One region of the Neobacillus sp. BP17 genome, then DNA from elsewhere that is predicted to be linked to it. Evidence: riboswitches for the same ligand, from Rfam matches in the RefSeq annotation. Region 1 holds a riboswitch; each other region holds the start of a gene.
The links. Region 1 has a riboswitch for S-adenosylmethionine ahead of AC4QJR_RS23690 (O-acetylhomoserine aminocarboxypropyltransferase/cysteine synthase family protein). Riboswitches for the same ligand answer to the same signal wherever they lie in the genome.

Region 1 (3,165 bases):
CCTATATTTAATTCAAACGTGAATTTGTTTAAGTAACTATATTACAAAAGTATCGTATCACGGATAAAAAGGGGTGTCAATGAAAATAGTTTCTTATTCAAAAAAATAAGTTTTAGGCATTAACGTTTAATGAAGTTAAACCAGTTGCCGAAACAATAGCCGACTCTAGGTCTTCAATCAGATCTTCTACATTCTCGATCCCGATGGATAGGCGAATTAAATCCTCTGTTACACCTGCAGCGATCAGGCCTTGGGCATCTAATTGCTGGTGAGTGGTGCTGGCCGGATGAATAATTAAACTTTTTGCATCACCAACATTGGCCACATGTGCCCAAAGTGTGATGGAATCAATTAATTTAGCCCCTGCTTCTTTTCCGCCTTTAATTCCGAATACCACCATCGAACCGGCACCTTTTGGTAGATACTTTTTAGCTAGTTCATAATCGGGATGGGATGGATGACCAGGATAGGAAACCCATTCTACGGCAGGATGGTTAGTTAAGTAATCGACGACTTCTTTAGTATTCGCGACATGCTCCTTCATCCGGACATGCAGAGTTTCAAGTCCAAGGACAAACTGGAAGGAATTTTGCGGACTTAATGCCGGCCCTAGATCACGAAGCAATTGGACACGTGCTTTGATAATATAAGCCACCGCGCCTAAGGCTTTTGCATAAACCAAATCATGGTAGCTTGCGTCTGGTGTTGTAAAGCCTGGGAATCTTGGAGAATTCCAATCGAATTTACCGCCATCAACAATAATTCCGCCCGTTGTCGTTCCGTTCCCTAATAACCACTTAGTAGCGGAATGAATGACAATATCTGCTCCATGTTCAATTGGACGGCAAAGGTATGGAGTGGCAAAAGTATTGTCAACGATTAGTGGTACACCTGCTTCATGGGCAATTTCTGCTACTTTTTCAATATCGAGGATGCGCAGGCTTGGATTACCAATTGTTTCCGCAAAGACGGCTTTTGTTTTGGCAGTGATCGCTTGGCGGAAGTTTTCTGGATTTTCTGGATCTACAAATTTCACATTAATTCCATATTTCGGAAGAGTCACTGCAAATAAATTATAGGTGCCTCCATAGAGATTGGAAGCCGAAACAATTTCATCGCCAGCCTCAGCAATATTTAAAATGGCAAGAGTAATAGCGGCCATTCCGCTCGCCACTGCTAAGGCACCAACACCGCCTTCTAATAATGCGACTCTTTCTTCAAATACAGTGGTCGTTGGGTTGTGTATTCGTGTGTATATGTATCCAGACTCTGCTAAGCTAAATAGGTTTGCAGCATGCTCAGTATTCTTAAATTGATATGCATTGTTTTGGTAAATCGGAACAGCGCGGGCCCCTGTTACCGGATCTGGAGTTAAGCCGCCATGGACACTTAATGTTTCAAAACGATATTTCTTTGGATTTTCACTCATCTTGCTTCCTCCTTTTTTTGACAACTCACCAAACAAAAACCCCCGCTTCAGAGAAGAGGGGGCTCACACTTCTCATCTTCCAGAGCTGATTGCTCTGCTGGATTTAGCACCGTGTTATTATGTAGTAAACCGGTTGCTGGGCATCAAAGGGCCAGTCCCTCCGCCACTCTCGATAAGAATGTATTGATGAAATTGTAATAATTGGTTAAATATTCTAATTACAATGTTATCTAAATTTTAATTCCGAGTCAACAGGTTTGATTAAAAATTTGTAATTTTTGCGATATGATCCTGCGTTTTTGTTAAATAGAAGATAGACTCCAGTAATAATGTTGTGCGGATGGGAGCAGAAATACTTAATTGACCGTTTCGTTCAAGAGTCCGCAACCTTTCCTCCCCTGTAAGCAACTGTCTCATCGCATAAAGATCCCCACGAATCTCAGGTATTGTTTGAGTCTCTTTGCTATCATGGAGGATGAAAATTTCCCTATCCTTCATGAAGATTTGATAGGTATTTTGTTCACAAATTAAATTCACTCTTGTATGGATATGCTCAAGTAACGGCAGTAAATGCCCTTGCTGCTTGATTGCTAATTGAAAGGTTTTCAATACCTCTATCATCTTCCATCACTCCGGTCTACGCTCTTATATTTACTATACAAGACATAGGCCAGAATTCCTCTTTAAATTGGTCGACAATTATCTACTTGGCAGGGCGGTAGTGAGAGAATTTCCTGAGAAATATGTCGGAAATCGGAATTTCCTTGGTTTTTCAACGAGGTTTGTCCGTAAGGTTGGGATTCATTAAAAAACAGATGCACATGTGCATCTGCTCTTATAATATCTGCTGTTTTATTTTATCGAGTAAAAAAGGTACGGAGTGGAAGGCGTAGAGTGTTTCTTTTACTTCTCCAGCCTCGACCAATAACAGGCAAGGAACACTTTCAATTTCATATTCCCTAGCAAGGTCTGGATAGAAGTTTAGGTTCATTTTACCCATATCTACCTTTACTAGTTCCTCGATGACCTGGAGCATTTTTGAAGCTACCTGACATGTCCCGCACATTGGTGTATAGAAATACACTAATCCAGTTGCCTTCCCTTCAATAAAGGAAGATAATTCTATTCGATTCCATTCGTTCATTTATCGTTTAACCCATTTCTAAAAATTCAGTATGCACATCAATATTTGCACCTAATAGTACGGTGGCTAAGTGGTGAACTGGTGCGGTCGCTACCTCACGATACATTCGGTCGATATATAAATGTTCGGCTTGGGGTAACTCGCGTTTTAATTGCTTGCGAAGTTTCTCACCGGAGAAGTCAGCATCGACAAGAATATAGACATCCTTATCTTCAAGGAAATCAATCAATTCATCTAATTTTGTAATACTGATGGTCCCATTTGTACAAATGATTTCAACTGGTTCCTTCACGATTTTTTTTACCTTATTTTTATCCGACTTTCCTTCGACAATAAGAACTTTGTCAACATACGAATCATTCATCATCCATCACCTGTATTAGAAGTTGTTTTATGTTAACATATTCTAAATTATTGATTACGTGTGCCTTCTTCTGACTATGTTAACCATATCATTATTGTCTTTTGAAAAAATAGGCTTGTGACTATAGACCCAAGTTACTCAGCTAGCACCAGCCGCCCTCATCACAATCAGTATACTTAGCATCCGACCCTTCACTTGTCGTCAGGTGTTGATAAATCTTCTGCTGCT
Region 2 (3,165 bases), 2.0 Mb from region 1:
CCCAGCATAGGTCCGATAATATTTCCTAGAAACCTTAAACTCGTATTGTAGCCGAGAACTTCCCCTTGCATGGTAAGCGGTGCCTCTTGGCGAATGTAGGCAACTCTGACAGGAATGATTCCACCAATTGTGACTCCAAGAGCAATGCGGATGATAACCAGCTGCCAAAAATTAGTGACCGCTGCACCTGGCAGGTAGACGATCCCTGCTAGGAAAAGAAGAATGATTAAGATTTTAATATAACCATACTTATCGGCAATCTTTCCCCAATTTCGTGACATTAATAAATTGCCAAGTCCGGCAGCAGAAAAGGCAATTCCTGAATAAAAGGCAACATTTGCCGGTCCATGTAGGTCGCTAACGAATAATGATAAAATTGGCTGGATGCTGAAATGCGCGACCTGGACAAGGGAAGAGATGAGCAGCACGGTTAATAAAACTGGATTGCGGACAATATGTCTAACCACTTCTCTGCTTGAATAATGGGCTTTTGTTCCTTTTTTGGCTTCAATCATAAATTCCTTTGTGGTGATGACAAGCAGGGCAGAAATGAAAATAGAAATGGACGTCCATTTAAAGGTGGTAGAATAGCCAAGTGAATCTGCAAGGATTCCACCCAGCATAGGTCCTAATAGGGATCCTGTAATACTGCCTGTTTGTAAGGTTCCAAGCACGCGCCCAGCGATATCCTGTGGTGTTTGCGTTGAAATAAATGCCTGCGACATCGGAATAAATCCCGAAAAGAACCCCATGCAAAAACGGAGGAGCAATAGCTGCCAAACAGAATGGACATACCCCATGAGAAAAATGGATAATCCCATCCCTAAACCGGATATTATAAGGATTTTTTTTCGTCCATAACGATCGCCAATTCGACCCCAAATCGGCGAGAAGGCGAAGGCGGAAACAAACGTAATTCCAAATGTGATTCCAGACCAATGTTGGACATATTTTTCCGAGAAGTCTCCAAATGTCTCAATGTACAACGAGATAAACGGCATAACCATCGTCATACTTCCAGCGACAAAGAAGTTCGCAAACCACATGATGATTAAATTACGTTTTGCACGTTTCTGGTGAGTCATTAAAAATAACACTTCTTTCTGAAATATATTTCGGTTTTCTAAATATTATCATACCGAAATTTCTGATAATTTTAAAGGGTTATCCTATCAATAAAGTTGGGAAAAGTCATAGCTAATATTCAGTGACCTTGCCAGATAGAGAAAAATAACTTTATTAGAAATATTCAAAACACTATTGACAACTTGTTAATAGGGGACTAAAATCTAATTTATTACTTAACAGAATATTACGTTCTCTTATCAAGAGTGGCAGAGGGACTGGCCCGATGACGCCCAGCAACCGTTCCAATTGGAATTGGTGCTAAATCCTGCAAAACAATTTTTTGTTTTGAAAGATAAGAGAGGAGTAGTCCCTTAACTTGTGATGAAACCTCTCTTTTCTGGAGAGGTTTTTTATTTTGGCTGTGTTAAAGGTTAATGTTGATTTTTAGCACTATTTTGACCTTCGTGCCTGGAACGGAAATCAACAGACAAGTTAACACAGCCTTTATTTTAATAAAAACCAACTTCTCCAATAGGAGTAATGGAATATTAATAAGAATCAAACAGGGGGAGTTTTTAACATGAAAAGAAATATCTTTAAAAGTACGCTTGTATCAGCATTGGCAGCCACACTTTTACTTACTGGCTGTGCATCAGGGGAAGAAACCAAACAAGCTAGCGGCAAAAAAGTTACACTTGAAGGTGTACCAGAAAAATTCACGAATGGGGACCAACTGAAAATTAAGGTTATTCGTAAAATTGGCGGAGACGATCATACTGCTCAATTCTTAGCCGGTGCAAAAGAAGAGGGAGAAGCCCTAGGGTTTAAAGTAGACGTGTTTACAGCAAATGGTGACACAGCTAAGTTCCATGATGCCATTAATCAAGCGTTAAACCAAGATTATGATGGATTTATTATTTCTCATGGTGATGATGAGGCGACTGTTAATGATGTAAAAAAGATAGCTGAAAAAGGAAAAAGTGTTGTTACATTTGACTCCAATCCAAATATAGCGAATGTCGACGGAGTGACACTTACTTCCCAGGATGATGAAGCGTTAGCAACATTAGCCCTCGACCAACTCGTAAAGAATACAAATGGCAAAGCGAATATTGCTTACCTATGGGTTGACGGTTTTCCTGCAATGGTTAGACGTAACAAGGTTTATCAAGATGTGCTTTCAAAAAACCCTGGAATTAAAGAAGTGGAACGCTTTGGTGTAGCAGCTGCAGATACTAGTGTTCAAACGCAGAATGCGGTTGCAGCGATGTTAAATAAATATCCTAAAGGAAAACTGGATGCCATTTTTGCTACGTGGGATGCTTTCGCAATTGGTGCAGCGCGTGCGCTGAAAGAAGCTGGCCGTGAAGAGGTAAAAATCTATGGAATTGATGTTTCGAATGCGGATCTTCAAGAAATACAAAGAAAAGGCAGTGCATGGACCAGTACAGCAGCGGTCGATCCTAAACTAATTGGTGCTGTGGATATGAGAATCCTTGCGAAGAAACTTGCAGGTGAAGAAACACCTCAGACCTTTGACTTAGAAGCATCACTAGTTTCACAAGATACCCTTCAAAAGTCTAAAGATCCTGTAAACATGGTAAACCTTGCAAAAATTATCCCAGGCTGGGGGCAATCGACTGCATTTGAAGAGGATTGGATTAAGACTTTAAAGAACCATTATAAATAATTCTCGGTTAACAACTAGACACACTCTCTTTTTCAATAGATGAAGAGAGTGTTTGCTTACGGAGGTGGAATTTAATGAGCGCAACATTGGAGATGAAGAACATCTCGATAGAATTTCCGGGAGTGAAGGCACTGAATCAAGTTGATTTTTCAATGAAAACTGGAGAAATCCAAGCCTTGATTGGAGCAAATGGCGCAGGGAAATCAACATTAATGAAGGTTCTCTCCGGTGCATATGACCACTATACTGGTGAGGTCCAATTAGATGGGCGAGATCTAAAGATTCGTTCTCCGAAAAATGCACAGGACGCGGGAATACAAATCGTTTATCAAGAGGTAGATACTGCACTCATTCCTTATTTAACAGTTGCTGAAAATATTTTACTGCTCGATACCGTCCACAACATG
Region 3 (3,165 bases), 2.1 Mb from region 1:
TAAATTTGTTATATGAAGTAAGAGAACGAGGATCGGTTACAACCTGGCGTGATCGCAGAACTGATTTATACACAGACTGGGAAAAGTAAACAGAAGGGGTGGGTTTAGTATGTATCGAAGTGAATTTTACGTTTTTGACCAAGAGCGGCCTGTTCCGGTTATCATTCGCAATTATACCAAACAGGATTTTGCCGATCTTATCAAGATTCAATCCGAGTGCTTCCCACCTCCTTTTCCATCAGAATTATGGTGGAATAAAGAGCAACTAACCAATCATGTGGACCTGTTTCCAGAAGGTGCATTATGTATTGAGGTTGATGGTGAATTAGCCGGTTCGTTAACCGCCTTAATTATCGATTTTGATCCCAGCGATAAAAACCATACGTGGGAAGAAATCACTGACCATGGATACATCCGAAACCATAATCCAAGTGCGAATACCTTGTACATTGTTGATATCAGTGTCCGACCCAGGTACCGTAAACTAGGGCTAGGAAAATTGATGATGCATGCTATGTACCATGTTGTTATTGAGAGAGGTTTAGAGCGCTTACTAGGCGGGGGTAGAATGCCAGGTTATTATAGAGTAGCTGATAACATGACACCGGAGCAATATTTAGCATCAATCATAACGGGAGATTTAAAGGATCCTGTCATTACATTTTTGCTGCGCTGCGGCCGTGTCCCGGTAGGAATTATTGAAAACTATCTAGAGGATGAGGAATCCTGTAACAATGCTGTATTAATGGAATGGAAAAATCCTTTTAAATAAATGGGGGGTATATTTATGGATTATATTAGAATCACAAGTATAGATGATCCGAATTTTAGAAAACTGCATAACTTAATGGGAGAAATTTTCCCGCCAGAAGAAGTCCTGGCATATGAGCTATGGAAAGAGCCATTAGAAGATCCGAGTATTCGAGTATTCGTGGCAGTCGATGGCGATAAAGTCTTAGGTGCAACTGAATACCGTTATTATCCTGATTGGAATATTGCCATGACAGATTTTACGATTATAGGTAAACCTGGCCTAAGCCTTGGTCGATTTTTAGCTCAGAACCGGTTAAAGGATTTACAACAATTAGCAAATGAAAATGGAAAAGAGCTTTACGGAATGTTTGCAGAAATATACGATCCTTACAGAGTTGAACATCACGAATTTGGCGGCGTAAAGGTTATGGACCCTTATGTGCGACGTGAAGTGCTTTCCCATTTGGGTTACAAGCGGTTAGATTTCTCATATGTTCATCCATCCTGGGAAAATAATGGGGAAGCCGTAACTGGGCTAGATTTATGTTTCATGCCATTAGACGATGAGCTTAAATCTCTCCCAACTAATCTTGTAAAGGATTTCCTAACAATCTATTACTCCATACTTTCAAACAAACCGAAGGAATGGTTAGAAATGATAGACCGTCTAGGAGACAAGGGAGAAGTAACCCTGTTACCTTTGTAAAAAAAGAAATTTCAAATAATATTGACAACAGCAATGGATTCAACTAGAATTCTCTTTATAACTTGGAAATTTAATCAAACAATTACATAAAACTCTTATCCAGAGCGGCGGAGGGACTAGGCCCGATGAAGCCCGGCAACCATCAAGGTAAATCTTGAAAAGGTGCTAATTCCTGCAGGTTATTTACCTGACAGATAAGAGGAGGAAACTAACCCTCTTCTTATGAAGAGGGTTTTTTCTATTTAGCCATGTCTATTATAAATGAAGGGTGGATCAATATGTCTGTGATAAAAGTAGCGATTCTAGGCTTCGGAACAGTCGGGGAAGGTGTTTATAGAACGATACAATCCCATGCAGAAGAACTTGAGGGAGTATTAGGAAAAAGGGTCGAAGTCGCAGCCGTACTAATTAGAAATATGCATAAAAAGAGAAATATTAATGAAGATGTATTAGTCACTGCAGATTTCAATGAAATTTTAAGTCTACCTCAACTTGATGTTATTGTCGAAGCAATCGTCAATAAAGAACCCACTTTTACATTTTTAAAACAAGCGATTCAAAAAGGATGTCACATAATTACAGCTAATAAAGAAATGTTTGCACACCACGGGAATGACCTGCTCGAGTTAGCAAAGCTTCATAATGTTTCAGTAGGTTACGAAGCGACAGTTGCGGGCGGTATACCTGTTATTCAAACCTTAAGGCAGCTATTAAACGTAAACCGTGTTCATCACGTGCAAGGCATACTTAATGGAACATCGAATTTCATCTTAACGGAAATGCGTGAGAAGAAGCAGTCCTTTGCTGACGCCCTAAGTTTAGCACAGGCAAAGGGGTTTGCTGAAGCAGACCCAACCAATGATGTCGAGGGCTTTGATGCTTTTTATAAAACAATGATTCTAAGCAGAATTGCATTTGGTGAGGAACCAAATTGGGAGGATGTAGAACGAGAAGGGATTACTTCAATTACAAGTGAATTAATCGAGGCAGCAAAAAGACTTGGACTTAGGTTTAAACATATTGCAAGTATTAGTAAGAAAGGTGATCAAATTAAAGCCGCTGTTAGACCAGTCCTTGTTGGAAAGTCTCATCCTTTTTATTCTATTGAAGGGGTAGAAAATGCCGTTAATGTTTACACAGATCTTGTTGGTAGTATTACATTACAAGGACCAGGTGCCGGCATGTTTCCAACAGCAAGTGCAGCAATTGAAGATTTAGTTTATGTCTGTCAAAATAAGCGGACAAATAAGTATTTCACAAAGACGCCAGCAATTCATTTAGGAGATAAAAAAGAGCATGCAGACGAATTATGGATAATTCAAGGTCTCACAAAGGATTTTAAAAACCCATTGGTCACATGGATTACTCAAACTAGTGAGGAGACAGCAATCATCCGGACAAATACCGAGTTAATTAAACAGTTAATGAGTGAACAAAACATAAAGTGTTGCTTTCAAATTTTAGGGGAATATGAAATGGAAAGCAATGATAAAGAAGTATCATTAGCCGCCATATAGTTTGAATGAAATCATAAGCAATTATTCCGTAAAAAGAGCGCATAAGCTCTTTTTTTTGTGAATTTCTATGCTCCTAATTGGAGGGAATCGACAAAAAGCAAAAAAATATATACAAAGCAACCTATAAATGGGGATAAGTCTAGTCAAAATCAAATTGTATTCATATTGTGTAAAAGCAAAACCCAAATG
Region 4 (3,165 bases), 260 kb from region 1:
CGATTAAATGTGCAGGTAATTAGACGTACAAATAAAAACGGGAGTTACATGTCATATGTAACCCCCTCTTTTCTATTTATATATTTGCTTGCGCTCGTAATGCCTCTACTTTATCCGTACGCTCCCAAGGCAGGTCAATATCTGTACGGCCAAAGTGGCCGTAGGCTGCTGTTTGTTTGTAGATTGGACGACGAAGGTCCAGCATGTTGATGATTCCAGCAGGACGTAGGTCAAAGTTTTCACTCACCAGGTTCACTAGAATATCTTCGTTTACTTTACCAGTACCAAAAGTATCCACAGCGATGGAAACTGGTCGTGCTACACCAATCGCATAGGCCAGTTGAACTTCACATTTTTCAGCAAGACCAGCAGCCACGATATTTTTAGCTACATAACGAGCTGCGTAAGCTGCAGAACGGTCTACTTTCGTTGGATCCTTACCAGAGAAAGCACCGCCGCCATGACGAGCATATCCACCATACGTATCAACAATAATTTTACGGCCGGTTAAGCCTGCATCCCCTTGAGGGCCGCCAATAACGAAACGTCCGGTTGGATTAATAAAATACTTTGTCTTCTCATCGATAAGTTCCTTCGGTACAACAGGGTTGATGACATATTCTTTTAAGTTACGTTGTATCTGCTCTAACGTTACTTCTGGGTTATGTTGAGTAGAAATAACAATGGTATCAATCCGTACCGGTTTATCATTCTCATCATATTCCACCGTTACCTGGGTTTTTCCGTCTGGTCGAAGGTATTCAAGAACATTGTCTTTTCGCACTTCTGTTAATTTACGAGCAAGCTTATGTGCAAGTGAGATGGGAAGCGGCATTAGCTCTTTCGTTTCATTACATGCAAAACCAAACATTAGCCCTTGATCCCCTGCTCCAATTGCTTCAATTTGCTCATCAGACATTTGACCTTCACGAGCCTCCAAAGCTTGGTCAACACCCATTGCAATGTCTGGAGACTGTTCATCAATAGATGTTAAAACTGCACATGTCTCGGAGTCAAATCCATATTTCGCACGATCATATCCTATCCCTTTAATCGTTTCACGAACGATTTTTGGAATATCCACATATGTAGATGTTGTGATTTCCCCTGCAACTAACACTAATCCAGTTGTTACTGAAGTCTCAGCCGCAACACGAGCATTAGCATCTTTTGCTAAAATAGCATCTAAAATGGAATCAGAAATCTGGTCACAGATTTTATCTGGATGACCCTCAGTAACTGATTCAGAAGTGAACAAACGCGCGTTTCTTGACATCTGAATTCCTCCTTTATTATGAGATCACGAGGATTTTTTTCGAAGGTTACAGGTATACTTCTTAAACCTCGAGAATTTGATACGGTACTCATTCCCTTAGTATGTAATAAACAAAGGATTTTTATTAGAGACTCATTTCATAAAAGGACTTATACAAAACAAAAAACCTTACCATAGAGGAAAGGTTGTTTTCGGGCCTTTCGCTCTTATCGTTCAAGGCATTAGCCTTGCGTCAGATTAGCACCTTCGCATTTGAAAAGGACCTTTTAAAGTGGTTCATCTTTTCATACTGCAGGTTGCTGGGTTTCATTGGGCCTGTCCCTCCACCAGCTCAGGATAAGAGAGTATCCGTTCATCTTAGAATAATATCATACTGGGTAACAATGTCAATGTATTTTTTAGAAATATCTTCCTCATAAAATGGGAAAAATACGGTGTAAGTCATTAGTCTTTTATAAAATTTATTTATATCTTCATTTAAAGTTTTAAAATATATAAATCCAGATAAATAGGATACATTAATTCGACTAATGTGTTATACTTTTTGTATTATTAACCACATAAAACTTAGACAAAGGAAGGTCTCATTAAATGAATTCTGTTGATACTCCTAATGAATTAAATCAATTGTTGAATGAAAGTCATGTTCATGTACAATTATCTGTTCCACAGTTAGTTGAAAAAGTCTTAACCCGTCATGAAGGGGCACTAACTTCAACGGGAGCAATTAGTGTCGCTACTGGTAAATATACTGGCCGATCTCCACAAGATAAATTCATTGTTGTAGAAGATTCAACGAAAAATAAAATTGAATGGGGCACGACCAATCAACCAATTTCTGAGCAGGTTTTCACAAAGCTTTATCAAAAAGTCATTAATTATTTACAACAGAAAGAAGAAATCTTTGTTTTTAAAGGTTTTGCTGGTGCCGATACAAAATCACGTTTACCTATCCAAGTTGTAAATGAATTAGCATGGCAAAATTTATTTGTACACCAGCTATTTATTCGACCAACAGAAGAAGAACTGCTTGATCATAATACTGGTTTCACCGTTATTTCTGTCCCTAATTTCAAGGCTGATCCGGCAATTGATGGCACTAATTCTGAGGCCTTTATTATTGTATCATTTGAGAAAAGAGTTGTTCTAATCGGTGGAACAGAATATGCAGGCGAAATGAAGAAGTCTATTTTCTCAGTCATGAACTATCTACTACCTGAAAATAATATTTTTTCCATGCATTGTTCTGCCAATGTTGGCCTTGAAGGCGATGTTGCATTATTTTTCGGCTTATCTGGTACTGGAAAAACCACTTTATCCGCGGATCCAAATCGTCGATTAATTGGTGATGATGAGCACGGCTGGTCATCCAACGGTGTCTTTAATATCGAGGGAGGCTGCTATGCCAAATGTATTAATCTTTCTCGTGAAAAAGAGCCGCAAATTTTTGATGCGATTCGCTTTGGAACGGTATTAGAAAATGTTACCTTGAATCAAGAATCCAGAATCCCTGATTATGATGATGGCACATTAACAGAAAATACACGTGCCGCTTATCCAATTCATGCGATTGATAATATTGTTCAACCAAGTATTGCTGGACATCCAAACACCATCATCTTCTTGACGGCTGACGCTTTTGGTGTTTTGCCTCCTATTTCGAAACTTACTAAGGAACAAGCGATGTATCATTTTTTAAGTGGTTATACTTCAAAATTAGCCGGAACAGAGCGTGGAATAACGTCTCCACAAGCAACCTTCTCTACCTGCTTTGGTGCACCATTCTTGCCACTGCCAGCAACTCGATATGCCGAAATGTTAGGTGAGAAGATTCTTGAGCACAATGCCAATGTATTCCTTGTGAATACAGGCTGGACCGGCGGTGAATA

Region 2: it holds a riboswitch for S-adenosylmethionine, as region 1 does, so the genes downstream of both, AC4QJR_RS05015 (sugar ABC transporter substrate-binding protein) here and AC4QJR_RS23690 (O-acetylhomoserine aminocarboxypropyltransferase/cysteine synthase family protein) in region 1, are expected to answer to the same signal.
Region 3: it holds a riboswitch for S-adenosylmethionine, as region 1 does, so the genes downstream of both, AC4QJR_RS05845 (homoserine dehydrogenase) here and AC4QJR_RS23690 (O-acetylhomoserine aminocarboxypropyltransferase/cysteine synthase family protein) in region 1, are expected to answer to the same signal.
Region 4: it holds a riboswitch for S-adenosylmethionine, as region 1 does, so the genes downstream of both, metK (methionine adenosyltransferase) here and AC4QJR_RS23690 (O-acetylhomoserine aminocarboxypropyltransferase/cysteine synthase family protein) in region 1, are expected to answer to the same signal.

What each region holds. Positions count from the first base shown of each region.
Region 1 is NZ_CM184198.1:4,837,625-4,840,789, forward strand. It holds gene AC4QJR_RS23690 (O-acetylhomoserine aminocarboxypropyltransferase/cysteine synthase family protein) at 113-1,429, opposite strand; SAM riboswitch class I at 1,499-1,608, opposite strand; gene AC4QJR_RS23695 (hypothetical protein) at 1,691-2,050, opposite strand; gene AC4QJR_RS23700 (thioredoxin family protein) at 2,265-2,573, opposite strand; gene AC4QJR_RS23705 (toprim domain-containing protein) at 2,581-2,937, opposite strand; gene AC4QJR_RS23710 (YusG family protein) at 3,080-3,165, opposite strand, start outside.
Region 2 is NZ_CM184198.1:1,060,767-1,063,931, forward strand. It holds gene AC4QJR_RS05010 (MFS transporter) at 1-1,085, opposite strand, end outside; SAM riboswitch class I at 1,320-1,427, shown strand; gene AC4QJR_RS05015 (sugar ABC transporter substrate-binding protein) at 1,649-2,758, shown strand; gene AC4QJR_RS05020 (sugar ABC transporter ATP-binding protein) at 2,833-3,165, shown strand, end outside.
Region 3 is NZ_CM184198.1:1,236,909-1,240,073, forward strand. It holds gene AC4QJR_RS05830 (carbon-nitrogen hydrolase family protein) at 1-89, shown strand, start outside; gene AC4QJR_RS05835 (GNAT family N-acetyltransferase) at 110-772, shown strand; gene AC4QJR_RS05840 (GNAT family N-acetyltransferase) at 788-1,459, shown strand; SAM riboswitch class I at 1,552-1,660, shown strand; gene AC4QJR_RS05845 (homoserine dehydrogenase) at 1,738-2,976, shown strand.
Region 4 is NZ_CM184198.1:4,582,204-4,585,368, forward strand. It holds gene metK (methionine adenosyltransferase) at 77-1,276, opposite strand; SAM riboswitch class I at 1,480-1,619, opposite strand; gene pckA (phosphoenolpyruvate carboxykinase (ATP)) at 1,868-3,165, shown strand, end outside.